DNA from 3 places in the Sodalis ligni genome. Region 2 is predicted to be linked to each of the others. Evidence: predicted binding sites of a transcription regulator. Region 2 holds the regulator's gene; each other region holds the start of a gene.
What was found. The regulator LexA, encoded in region 2, represses DNA repair genes until DNA is damaged. The targets are predictions, from matches to a motif close to TNCTGTATGTACATACAGNA.
Positions count from the first base shown of each region.

Region 1: the regulator LexA is predicted to act here: its motif matches at 1,979-1,998, upstream of sulA (SOS-induced cell division inhibitor SulA).
Region 3: the regulator LexA is predicted to act here: its motif matches at 1,947-1,966, upstream of GTU79_RS08400 (DNA translocase FtsK 4TM domain-containing protein).

Region 1 is NZ_CP075169.1:1,866,691-1,870,895, forward strand. It holds gene ompA (porin OmpA) at 19-1,101, opposite strand; gene sulA (SOS-induced cell division inhibitor SulA) at 1,453-1,959, opposite strand; gene GTU79_RS08700 (TfoX/Sxy family DNA transformation protein) at 2,168-2,773, shown strand; gene yccS (YccS family putative transporter) at 2,807-4,205, opposite strand, start outside.
Region 2 is NZ_CP075169.1:6,003,300-6,007,504, reverse strand. It holds gene plsB (glycerol-3-phosphate 1-O-acyltransferase PlsB) at 1-271, opposite strand, end outside; gene GTU79_RS27915 (diacylglycerol kinase) at 397-765, shown strand; gene lexA (transcriptional repressor LexA) at 889-1,497, shown strand; partial or broken gene GTU79_RS27905 (CsbD family protein) at 2,015-2,223, shown strand; gene zur (zinc uptake transcriptional repressor Zur) at 2,370-2,879, opposite strand; gene rcsA (transcriptional regulator RcsA) at 3,012-3,668, opposite strand.
Region 3 is NZ_CP075169.1:1,785,618-1,789,822, forward strand. It holds gene trxB (thioredoxin-disulfide reductase) at 1-877, opposite strand, end outside; gene lrp (leucine-responsive transcriptional regulator Lrp) at 1,412-1,906, shown strand; gene GTU79_RS08400 (DNA translocase FtsK 4TM domain-containing protein) at 2,029-4,205, shown strand, end outside.

The DNA.
Region 1 (4,205 bases), 2.3 Mb from region 2:
TTGCAATTTCATAAGAACTTAAGATTGCGGCTGTGTAACCACTTCTTTGTAGCCCTTCACTTCGATCTCTACGCGACGATCCGGTGCCAGGCAAGTAATCAAAGCAGCACGGCCCTTCACGTTATCACAGGTGTTGCCGGTGACAGGATTCGATTTACCCATGCCGCGAGCGGAAATCTTGTCGGACGGGATACCCTTGGAAATCAGGTAAGTCACGACGCTTTGCGCACGAGCCTGAGAAAGTTTCAGGTTATACTGTTCTGAACCGATACGGTCGGTATAGCCCAGGACTACAACGGAACCGTCTTTCGGATCCAAGGAGCTCAACTGGGAATACAGTTGATCCAGGGCCTGTTGACCTTCCGGCTTCAGAGTGGACTTGTTGAAGTTAAACAGTACGTCTGAACGCAGTGTGAAATGCTTGGTTTGTACAACCGGGGCCGGAGCCGGGGCCGCAGGAGTCACGACCGGAGCCGGAGTACCCTGACCGAAGCGGTAAGAAACGCCCACGCTCAGCAAGCCATTATCAGGACGCGCGCCGACAGTGCTGGCATCGCCGATATTGTTGACCCACTGGTAATCAAGACGGGTTGCCCAGTCCTGGGTGATAGCGTATTCAAGACCAATAGCGGCCAACGGGGAAACACCGGTATCGTGATCGCTCAGGCGACCGGCAGAACCGTTGTCGTAGTTGGCTTTCGAATCAGCACGCCAAACCATGCCACCCAAACGGGTGTAAATATCCAAATCGTCGGTAAGCGGATAGCTGAGTTTAGCTGCCAGCGAAATACCTTGGGCCTTAAACGCACCGTTGTCCACGCTGCCTTTGTAAGCCATGCGGCCTAGCCAGTCATAGCCCAGTTCAAACCCTAAATACGGATTTGCCTGATAACCGAGAAAAGCACCGGCACCTAACTGTTCGTTACGGGTAGGACCATTGCCGATACGGTTATCATAACCATTACCGTAAAAACCGGTATCATGGTAAGAGGACCAGCCCAATTTACCACCGGTGTACCAGGTGTTATCTTGGGGAGCGGCTTGCGCTACGGTTGCGAAACCCGCCAATGCCACTGCAAGTGCGATAGCTGTCTTTTTCATTCTTTGCGCCTCGTTATCATCCAAATAGGCAATGAGCTCTTAAAGCTAATTTAAAAATCCATTGCCAGAGTCAGTGCTCCGCGTTTAAACATCGCCATTCAACAGGCGTTATAGAGCAACCCTGGCGAATTAAAGTCTACAACGAAGTGGGAAACTTACAAGTAAGATGTAGTAAGCCGCTAATAAAAAACAGCGTTTCGTGTATGTTTCATTGACCGAAATCGTGACAAAGTGATAGCCGCTCACGGCACTGGAATGGCTGGCGACCCGCATATATACTGGAGTGAGGCAAATTTAAAGGGATTTTGTCTTCCGTGCTGACACCCTTATTGAGATAAATCTTAAAATTAGTCAATGATAGCGCGAAGAATGAATTTTTAGCCCTGAAAACTGTCCAGAGGACCGGTTAGTCTCGTTTTGAGGATACATAATGAACCCGTAAGACCCCCCTTGTTGCGCGGCATCGCGCAGTCGACGCTTCTCATTGTCCGTCAATTCTTCAGGAAACCAGCCCAGGATTACGCTGTAATTTCCCGTCAATAATGCTTTCTCCATCGCCGCAACGGTATCGAAAGCCGTAGGGTGACGCAATTGCACCATTTTTTCCAGCGGCAGGCCCGACTGCATCAGCCAGGGGCGGCTCAATTTGCGTGACGAGGTCAGCCACAGCAGCCAGCGTGACTGGGTTCCCAATTGCCGCAGCAACGGCAGGAGGATATGTCCCACCATGGGCTGATCTTCAAAATAAACCACTTCGCTGATAATACCTTTGGCCATGGAGAGCGAGGAATCCTCCGATACGTTTTCCTCCTGGATCGTTTGGCCGAAATGACGTGCGGCTTGAAGTTGAGTGTGCATGGAATGTACGCCCCTGGTTAACTGTATATAAATACAGTATCCGGGTTCGGGATGAAAATCAACCGGAATTTTAAGCAGCCTCGCAAAAATCCTCCTGACAGGGCGTCTCTGGCGGATTAAGTTGAAAACCACATGGAAAATACTGTATTTTTAAGTAGTTGCACGAATAAAGAGTAGGGACTCTCAACACAATAACACGGAGCATTTGATGGAAACGGCATATAAACAGCGGATTTCACAGGCAGTACCTTTCTTCGCGCCGCTGGGCGTTATCACCACCCGATCGCAATTCGGCGGCTACAGTATCTGCGCCGATAAGGTGATGTTCGGGCTGATACTGGATGGCGAGCTTTATCTTCGCGGCACCCGGCAAAGCGAACACGTTTATCTCGCCGAAGGCATGCAAAAACTCATCTATACCAAACGGGGCGTTCCGGTATCGTTGAATTATTATCATGTGAACGAAGAGCTGTGGCTAAAGGGCGATCGATTGCTGGTCCTGGCCGCCCAGGCCCTTGATGAGTCAAAACACGATCGGCGTGAAAAAACCTCCAGCCCCAGGCTGAAGGATTTGCCCAATATCGGCCAGGGTATCGAGCGGCTGTTATGGAAAGCCGGCATACAGGATATCGAATCCCTGCGCTGCTATGGCGCCAAGAGCAGCTACCTGAAACTGCGCGCAATTAAACAAAACCTGAGCGTCAAGGTGCTGTTCGCCCTGGAGGGCGCATTGTCCGGCCACCACTCAGCCGCATTGCCCCCGATGCAGCGCAGTGAATTGCTTGAATGGTTTGAGCGGCAATCCTGCCGCTAGCGCCGCCGTCCGCCGCCGTTCCGGCGGCGGCAGCTAAGCCGGTTTGAATCGGGTTTCAACATCCTGTTTGCGCGCTATCAGTTCAGGCAACAGTTCAAGCAACAGGCCGATTTGCTGTAGTACCAGCTGTTCCCTGGCTTCCGGCTCCGGCGCGATATGCTGGATGCGCTCAATCAATTGATCCCGTTCCTGATTCACCCGCAGGGACAATTTATCCTGATATTGCAAGGCGTCGTCCACATAACAAGCGGCATCGTCCAGCACCTTCAGCAGCGCCGCCGAGGACATTTTTTCGCGATGGGCTCCCAGGGTGGAAATATAGCTCAGGAAGGTATGATTCAGACAAAGCAGCCGGAACGCCAGGTCCATCACCGCACCGGGCGTTCTGGATTCCGCCGCCATATTTGACACCACCGAGGCCAGCTCGGCGTCCTTGTTATGGGCGTCTCGCCGGGCAATCCGGTAGTCCAGGCGATTATCCTTGCCCTGATGGTACTGCACCAGGATGGCATCCAGATAACGGCAATTGGCGAAAAGGCTGTTATTCATTACCGCGGGCAGACGGCGAAAACGCCAGTCCGGCCAGATAAAACTCACCGCCGCCCAGGCGATGGCGCAGCCGACAAAGGTATCGAATACCCTGGGCAGCGCCACGTCGAACCCTTCCCCCAGCAAATTGAAGCATAGCATCACCAGCAGGGTAATAAACATGGTGGCCTGGGCGTACTGCCTGTTGCGAAAGGCAAAGAATAACGTGCCGCTGAGCACGATGAGGACCAGTTGCCCTTCGGTTGAAGGAACAAAATAGAGGATGGGCAGGCTCAGCAGGATGCCGCCGAGGGTGCCGATAATCCTCAGCGCCAACCGTCTCCTGGTGGCCTGGTAGTTGGGCTGGCAGACAAACAGGCTGGTGAGCATGATCCAGTAGCCATAATGCAGTCCGCTTAGCTGGATAAACGCGTAACCGACGCACAGCACCAGGGACATTCGCACCGCATGGCGGAACAGCGCCGATTCCGGACTGAGATGGCTGCCGATACGCGATCGGATATCGCTGAACCCGGTCAGCTTATCGTCCGCGAGATTATTTTCTTCCGGGCTATTGCGCGCTATCGCCTGTTCAGATTCGATGGTGGCCAATTGAGCGTCGATGGCGCGCAGATTATTCAGCAGATTTTTAAGCCCATTGACCTGCCCCGGCCCGGCCCCGCGATCGATTGCCGCGTCCAGATGGCTGAAGGCGCGCTCGAAACGCTGGTCATGCTCATATTTCTGATGCAACAAAATAGATTGTGAAAGGGTGTCGCAGGCGCGGGCCTGCATAGCCAGCAGCCGCTGGAAACGAAACAGCACATCGCTGTAGCGCAGTTGTTCCCTCAGTTGCTGGTATTGCACATGGGATGAGCTGGCCCGTTCGTGAATATCCTGCGCG
Region 2 (4,205 bases):
CCCGCGGACCATCGTTAATAAAGACATAACGCGGCAGCGTTACCCCGTCAATTTCCAGGGGAATCAGCGGATCCGGCAGTTGGAGCTTTAAGCACTGCCCGCGCAGGGTAAGCAAATCCGCTTTGGAATTATAAGGTAACACGTACATCATGGCCCGCATGGGATCCAGACCGGTTTCTTCCCGTGGATTCGCGGGGATTACCTTACTTCTCACCAGCAATTTTATTGGCAAATCCAATAACGCATAATAAATGTTACGCCAACCTGACATATCTGTGTGAAGCCTCTTGTTAGCATTGCGGCACAAGAATACCAGAAACTGCGCAACAGATCTGTGGTGATGAGAACGCAAAGAACCGGTAATATGGGCGCAATTTTCCTCAAGCGCGCAAATGTATGGCAAACCAAATCAGTGGACTTAAACGTATCTATAACGCCATGGGATATTCATTAAAAGGATTATCAGCGGCCTGGCGTCATGAAGCGGCTTTTCGGCAGGAAGCGGTAATAGCCATCCTTGCCATCGTACTTGCATATTATCTCGAATCCGACGCTATTTCGCGTATTTTATTGATTGGCTCGGTGTGGCTGGTATTGGTGATGGAAACGATAAACAGCGCCATAGAAGCGGTGGTGGACCGCATCGGGCCAGAGCTGCACCCCCTCTCGGGACGGGCAAAGGATCTCGGGTCGGCTGCGGTTGCGCTGGCCATCATATTGGCGGCCTGGGTCTGGATAACCTTGCTGTGGCGACTATTTCGATGATGGCTTCTCTTAACCGTTGTTAAATTCAGCCGTTTTTATTACGTTTTGCCACACATGAGGTTTTCAATTGGGCTCGACCTGTATATACTCACATGAAGACTGTATAAACAAACAGGGGACGGAATGAAAGCGTTAACCGCCAGACAACAAGAGGTTTTTGACCTTATCCGCGATCATATATCGCAAACCGGCATGCCGCCGACACGCGCGGAGATCGCCCAACAGCTGGGGTTTCGCTCACCCAATGCCGCCGAGGAGCACCTTAAGGCGCTGGCGCGAAAAGGGGCGATTGAGATTGTCTCCGGCGCTTCCCGCGGGATCCGTTTACTCATTGAGGAAGAGAGCGGTTTGCCTCTGATTGGCCGCGTGGCGGCGGGCGAGCCATTGCTGGCGGAACAGCATATCGAAAGCCATTACAAAGTCGATCCTGATTTGTTCAAACCCCATGCGGACTTTTTGCTGCGCGTCAGCGGCATGTCAATGAAAGACATCGGCATCATGGATGGTGATTTGCTGGCGGTGCACAAAACGCAGGATGCCCGTAATGGCCAGGTGATTGTCGCGCGGATTAACGATGAAGTGACGGTAAAACGCCTCAGAAGACAAGGCAATATCGTTGAGCTGTTACCTGAAAACAGTGATTTCTCCCCCATCGTGGTAGATCTACGCCAGCAGGAGCTCACTATCGAAGGATTGGCGGTAGGTGTCATTCGCAACGGCAATTGGATCTGAGCCTTTGTCTGGACCCGCTTTGATCTGTTGGTGACTCTAGGTAGCGTATTCTCCCCCGGTTTGGTTTTCGGCGTCCTTTATCAGCTTCGGCGGCCGCAGATTTATTGGGGGAGCTGTGGCGCGTCGTTTTGTTCCGTTCAATAACCTTTTGCATCTTTTCTTGCCTCGCTTTATTCAATACTTGCCGTAATTAATCGCTGTTCCCGCCAGCTATCCGCGTTAGAGCATAAGTGAAGTTTATACATAGTCTGTTACATTTATCGTCATTCTAATTTCCTCCGCTACCTGCTGTTTTATATCGCCTTATGGTAAAAAACGCGGGAATTACCGTCCATATGACGTCAAATCCTCTGCCAAATAAGCCTTTCGCCAAACGCACTGCTATACTTAATCTCATAGGGTTAGCTTATAGATTAACGATGTCAGACGTTTTCTTTAACGAATCCGATTATTCATTAACCGCTGCAAAGGTTAATGATTAAAATTCCTCACCAAACGATAGTGAAGGAGTTTTACAATGAATACTGACCAAGCAAGCGGCAACTGGAAGCAATTCAAGGGTAAAATGAAAGAACAATGGGGCAAACTCACCGATGATGATTTGACCGTTGTTGAAGGAAGCGTGACCAGTTAATCGGTAAAATTCAAGAACGTTATGGTTACGGCAAAGAAGCAGCAGAAAAGGAAGTTTCGAACTGGGAAACCCAGAATAAATATCGCTGGTAGCGATGTGACGTGGTAGCCCGCTATTACGTTGGTTACCCGAAATAATCAGATTAATGTTCCTACCCAAAGGTACAAGGATGTACCACCTTACTAATCACATACTTAAACTAATCTACTAAAAATTTTAATGCCTCCCTGTTTAACTCTTACCTCTTTTTGATCCCAATGCTATGGTCATGTCCGCAATTATGCAGCCGATCGCAGGATTGCACTTCGGAACACTTGAGGCAAAAACCATGGGCTTCCACAACGTTATGCCGCATGGCAAAACCCGCTGACCGGGCCATGCGTTGTAGAATCTCCTCAATCCCCTCGGTGGATTGCTCCGTGACCTGGCCGCAGCGATCGCAGATAAAAAAAGCCGAGGTATGGCTAGGCTCTTCAAAATGATGGCACAAGACAAAGCTGTTGGTTGACTCGACGCGATGGATAAATCCCTGCTCCATTAGAAAATCCAGTGCGCGATATATAGTCGGCGGTTTAGCCTGGGGTTCTGAGGCCCGTAACAGATCAAGCAGATCGTAGGCGCTAATGGCCCCCTCCTGCTGCGTCATCAGGCGCAATACTTCGAGCCGCTGCGGCGTCAGGCGTACATTCCGTTGTTCACACAATTGTTCAGCTTGACTGAGCAATTGCGAACTAGTCATGCTTTTCATAGGGAACCCCCGTAGCTTATCTATCCATCATCTTATCATGATGACGATAAAATACCGAATTTAGGGATGTAAGCCGAGCGAGGCTATAGCATTCCCGGCTAACGGTCAGCAAAACAGGGCAGAGAAGAGCTTTTATGCTGTCAGGCGTGGCGACATATTTATTTCCCGGGGAGGGTGGCTGTTGATGCCTTCCGTAACGCTATTGGCGATGGTAATCAGGTGATAGATAACCTGTTTGTTGCTTGCCCTGGTTTTCCTCTTGATATTTATCTTATGGGAGGAAAGGGTTTTTTCTTTGATATGCAAATGTGAACAGATATGTAACGTATCGTAGCCGGACATCCACATTGTGAGGACTTCAGCTTCCGTTTTACTAAAGCGCAGTGGGGAAAATCCAAGTTTGTTATTATCATCCAGCCATGTTCTGACATCGAGATAATAACGGATAATCATATTGATAGTGCTGATTTTGATAAACTTTGAAGTGATAATGACATTCTTTTTGATTGGGATAAAATCATAGAATTTTATGCTTTCATTACCGATAAAGATAAAAAAGAGCGTCGCCGGATGCTGTTCTATGACGGTCTTGAGCTCCTCATTATTGTGCTGATATTGAAAATAATTCTGATTGATAAAAATAATGGAAGGAGATGCTGTTTCGCATTTTTTTCTCAATGTTGACAAACTGTCCAGTGTTCGAATACTTCCTTTAACACCATTTGCGCCAAGAGAGCTTTTCAGCGCATATCTGGTGTATGTGCATGGATCAAGAATAAACACTGTCATAATAATCGCGATATCTACAGTTATGGTTATTGATAGGGGAAGGATGCGTTAGTTCGTTCTATAAATTCCCTTTGAAGACGAGAACAGTGCCTTCGGTATTTGTTTACCGGCTGCTTGTTCGGTTGAATATGATTTTTCTCTTTCTGTTTTCCCTGAAATGCAGAGCCAGGCTGATTATGGTAATCAGCAGCATAAAAGCGATAAGCACGCTGTAAATAATCATACTTCAACCTTTCACTCAGTAATGAAGACGGCGACGCATTAAATCCATGTGATAGAGGATTATGACCAGTTTGTAAATCGCCATTGAAGCCATTGGGACGTAATATAAGTTATTTGGTACAAAATGAGATTTTTTACAAAAAAAAGCTATTGAATGTTAATACTTCGCTGCCAAACCGCGGTTTGCGCACGGCGTACCTCCGGTCGTTTGAAACGCTTGGCAGGGTGTTACCGCCACCGGATTTCATGCCAAAGGCCAGCGGCAAACGGCAGAGATCTTATTTGCCGGAATAGGAGTTGTGCCACGCCATGGAG
Region 3 (4,205 bases), 2.2 Mb from region 2:
GGTAGATATGATCCATCACATCGCCGGCGGCGAACACGCCCGGGATGCTGGTCTGGGTTGCGTTGCCGTGAATACCCGACTGCACGCGGATATAGCCGTTCTCCAGCGCCAGCTGGTCACCGAAAATCGCGGTATTGGGGCTATGGCCGATGGCGATGAATACCCCCGCCACCTCAAGGGCGTCGCTATCGCCGCGAACAACGTGCTTGAGGCGCACGCCGGTCACGCCGCTCTCGTCTCCCAGCACTTCCTCCAGCGTCCGGTCGGGATGCAGAACGATATTGCCGTTTTTAACTTTCTCCATCAGCCGGTCGATGAGGATTTTTTCAGAACGGAACGTATCGCGGCGATGAATCAGGTGCACTTCGGCGGCAATATTCGACAGATACAGCGCCTCCTCCACCGCAGTATTCCCGCCGCCCACCACCGCCACTTTCTGGTTGCGATAGAAAAAGCCGTCGCAGGTGGCGCAGGCCGACACGCCTTTGCCCTTGAACGCCTCTTCAGAGGGCAGGCCCAGATAGCGCGCGGAGGCGCCGGTGGCGATAATCAACGCGTCGCAGGTATAAACGCCGTTATCGCCCGTCAGGCGAAACGGCCGCTCTTTAAGTTCCACCTGGCTGATATGGTCGAAGATGATTTCGGTGTTGAATTTGGCTGCGTGGGCGTACATGCGTTCCATCAGCAAGGGACCGGTCAGTCCTTCCGGATCCCCCGGCCAGTTTTCCACCTCGGTGGTGGTGGTCAATTGGCCGCCTTGCTCCATACCGGTGATAAGAACTGGGTTGAGGTTGGCCCGCGCGGCATAAACCGCAGCGGTATAACCCGCCGGGCCCGATCCCAGGATAAGTAATTTACTGTGTTTCACCGTTGACATGGTTTCCTCATTTTAGCCGCACTGATTTAGCTATCCGATTGTAAGAAAATTACCAGATTAAGAAAAGAATGCAAAAGCCATTAGCGATTATTATCATTGTTATGTCCTATCTCTACGGCGTTTTAATGCTCCATCAGGGCATGATCGGGTAAATAAAGCTTTTTACCCCTGCCAAGGGCCCTAGACCCGATTTTATCGGCATGTTGTTCTGATTTTTGTTGTTTTACTTTGACAATCCGCTGTGCTTTTGCGAAAACATCAGGTAAGAAGAAATTATTCGGTTGGTGTCGATTCGGTTAATCGCCATTCGGATGGTCGGCGGAGCCGCCGATAGGCCGCATGTTCAGCCGGTAAATTTCTTCCAGGCAGAATTCTCTTCTGCCGCTGTCGCGGTTTGGACAGACAGCGTGCGCGGCAGTGGAAATGGCAGACCTTAGAATAAAACAAACAGCAGGTCTTTAAAGCAAACCCTGAAACATTGAAGTCGGCAGGGGTATGGCAAGTGCAGGGAAGGAATGAAGAGAGACAATAATAATGGTAGACAATAAAAAACGCCCGGGAAAAGATCTCGACCGTATCGACCGCAACATCCTTAACGAACTGCAAAAGGATGGACGGATCTCGAACGTCGAACTTTCGAAACGGGTAGGACTATCACCGACCCCTTGTCTGGAACGGGTGCGTCGTCTCGAGCGTCAGGGTTTCATTCAGGGTTATACCGCTTTGCTTAATCCGCATTATCTGGATGCGTCTTTACTGGTTTTCGTTGAGATAACCCTTAATCGGGGCGCGCCCGATGTGTTTGAGCAATTCAATACCGCTGTACAAAAGCTGGAAGAAATTCAGGAATGCCATCTGGTGTCGGGGGATTTTGACTACCTGCTGAAAACGCGGGTGCCGGATATGTCGGCGTATCGCAAGCTGCTGGGTGAAACATTGCTGCGGTTGCCGGGGGTTAACGATACCCGGACCTATGTGGTGATGGAAGAAGTGAAACAAAGCAACAGATTGGTCATCAAAACGCGTTAAGAAACACCACAGGTGCAAAAGACTGCTTTTAAGGTTACACTCCTGTGGATTCATACAGTCTCGGCGCCGGCCAGCACGTCGGCGCTGTTGTTATACCGGTTGAGAAACCTGGAGAGCCTTTCTTGAGCCAGGAATATACAGAAGATAAAGACGTTACGTTAAAAAAAATGAGCAGCGGCCGCAGGTTACTCGAGGCCGTCCTCATAGTCATGGCTATTTTTGCCCTCTATTTGATGATTTCCCTGGTCAGCTTCGATCCGTCCGATCCCAGTTGGTCGCAAACGGCCTGGCATGGGCCTATCCATAATCTGGGGGGCGGCGTTGGGGCGTGGTTTGCCGATACGCTGTTTTTCACCTTCGGCGTGCTGGCGTACGCGCTGCCGCCGATTATGCTGATCTTCTGCTGGAACTCTTTCCGTCAGCGGGAGGTGCAGGACTATGTGGATTATTTTGCCTTGGCGCTGCGCCTTATCGGCACCCTGGCGCTGATACTGACCTCCTGCGGCCTGGCCGCGCTCAATGTGGACGATCTCTATTATTTCGCTTCTGGCGGGGTGATTGGCAGCCTGCTGGACAACGCCATGTCACCCTGGTTCAACGGTATCGGCGCCACGCTGACGCTGCTATGCGTCTGGGCCGCGGGGTTGACCTTGTTCACCGGCTGGTCCTGGCTGACGATCGCTGAAAAAATTGGCGGCGTGCTGCTGGGCAGCCTGACTTTTATGTCTAATCGTTCCCGCCGCGAGGAAGAGTATTACGATGAGGACTATGAGGACGAGGACGAGGATGAGGCGGGGGATAATCCCGCTACGGCATCGAGCAACCGGCCTGCGGAGGGTGAAGACGGCAGCGATCCGCTGTTCTCCCCGCGCGCCGTGACGGATGCCGGCAGCGCGGCGGCGGTGGCCATGCCGGCCGCCGGTGCGGATATCGCTGCGCCGGCGAACGCCGCGCTTGTAGCCCCTGATGTCTCTTTCGCCGCCGCACCGCTGGCGGGGCAGGCTGCTATTGCGCCAGGCGACCGGACGAGCGCCGCGCTTCAGACACCGGAGGCTATTGCTCCCGCCGCGCCGTCAACCGCAGCCCCCGTGACGGCGGCGCAAGAGGCCGTACCGCAATACCGCTTTGAGCTTCCGGGCGGCCAGTCCGTTCCTCCCACAGCGCAAAGTGATTTCGCCGATGACGACGACGGTCCCCGGATGGGCAACTGGCTGGCCGCCAGCCAGGATAGCGCCCATACCCCCTATGATTTCAGCGTGGGGCAGCAAAGCAGCGGACAATTGCCTGGCGAGGGCGCCGTGCCGGTGGATCACAGCGCCGCCTCGCTGACCTTTATGCCCGCCTTCAGCGCCATCAGCGATGGCAACCCGCAGGTCAAGCAAGGCATCGGCCCCGAGCTGCCGCGCCCGAACCCGGTGCGGATCCCGACGCGGCGCGAACTGGCGTCATACGGCATCAAATTGCCGTCGCAGCGGGCCGCGGACCACACCCATGGCCTGGCGCAAAGCGACGCGGCCAAATCCCATCCGGCGCTATCCGACGATGAACAGGCCCACCAGCAGGTGGAACTGCACCAGGCGTTCATGGCGCAGCAGGCCCAGCGCTACGGCAGTGACGGCGCCGAGGCGGACGAAGAGGCGGAATGGGAACAGCAGCGTCTGGCCGCCGAATTCAAACGCCAGCAGGATCAGCGCTACGCCGAGGAAAACGACGCACAATCGCCGGACCGGCCGGTGGCGGCCTCGCCGTTATCGCCCAAGGCGGATATCGATCTACAGCGTCATGGGGACTTCAATTTTTCACCCGTGGCGGATTCAACGGACGATGCTCAGGCTGCGCCGCTGTTCACCCTGCCGCCCCGTTATGCGGATCAACACGCGGCGGCACACCCCGACGAAGACGAGAACCTCCCGGCCCTCTATGCGGCTGATGACGACGAGATAGCGCCGGCGGGACACGGGCATACCGGCACGGCGGTTACCCCCCCGCCAGCGGGCACGCTCTTAGCCGCAACTGCCCCTCCGGCAATGGATAGCCTGATCCACCCGTTCCTGATGCGTAATGAACAGCCGGTGCAAAAGCCCACCACGCCGCTGCCGACGCTGGATTTGCTGACCTCGCCGCCGCTGGAGGATGAACCGGTGGATATGTTCGCCCTGGAGCAGACCGCGCGGCTGGTGGAAGCCAGGCTGGCTGATTATCGGGTGAAGGCCGACGTGGTGGGCATTTCCCCCGGGCCGGTGATTACCCGTTTTGAGTTGGATCTGGCGCCGGGGGTAAAAGCGGCGCGGATATCCAA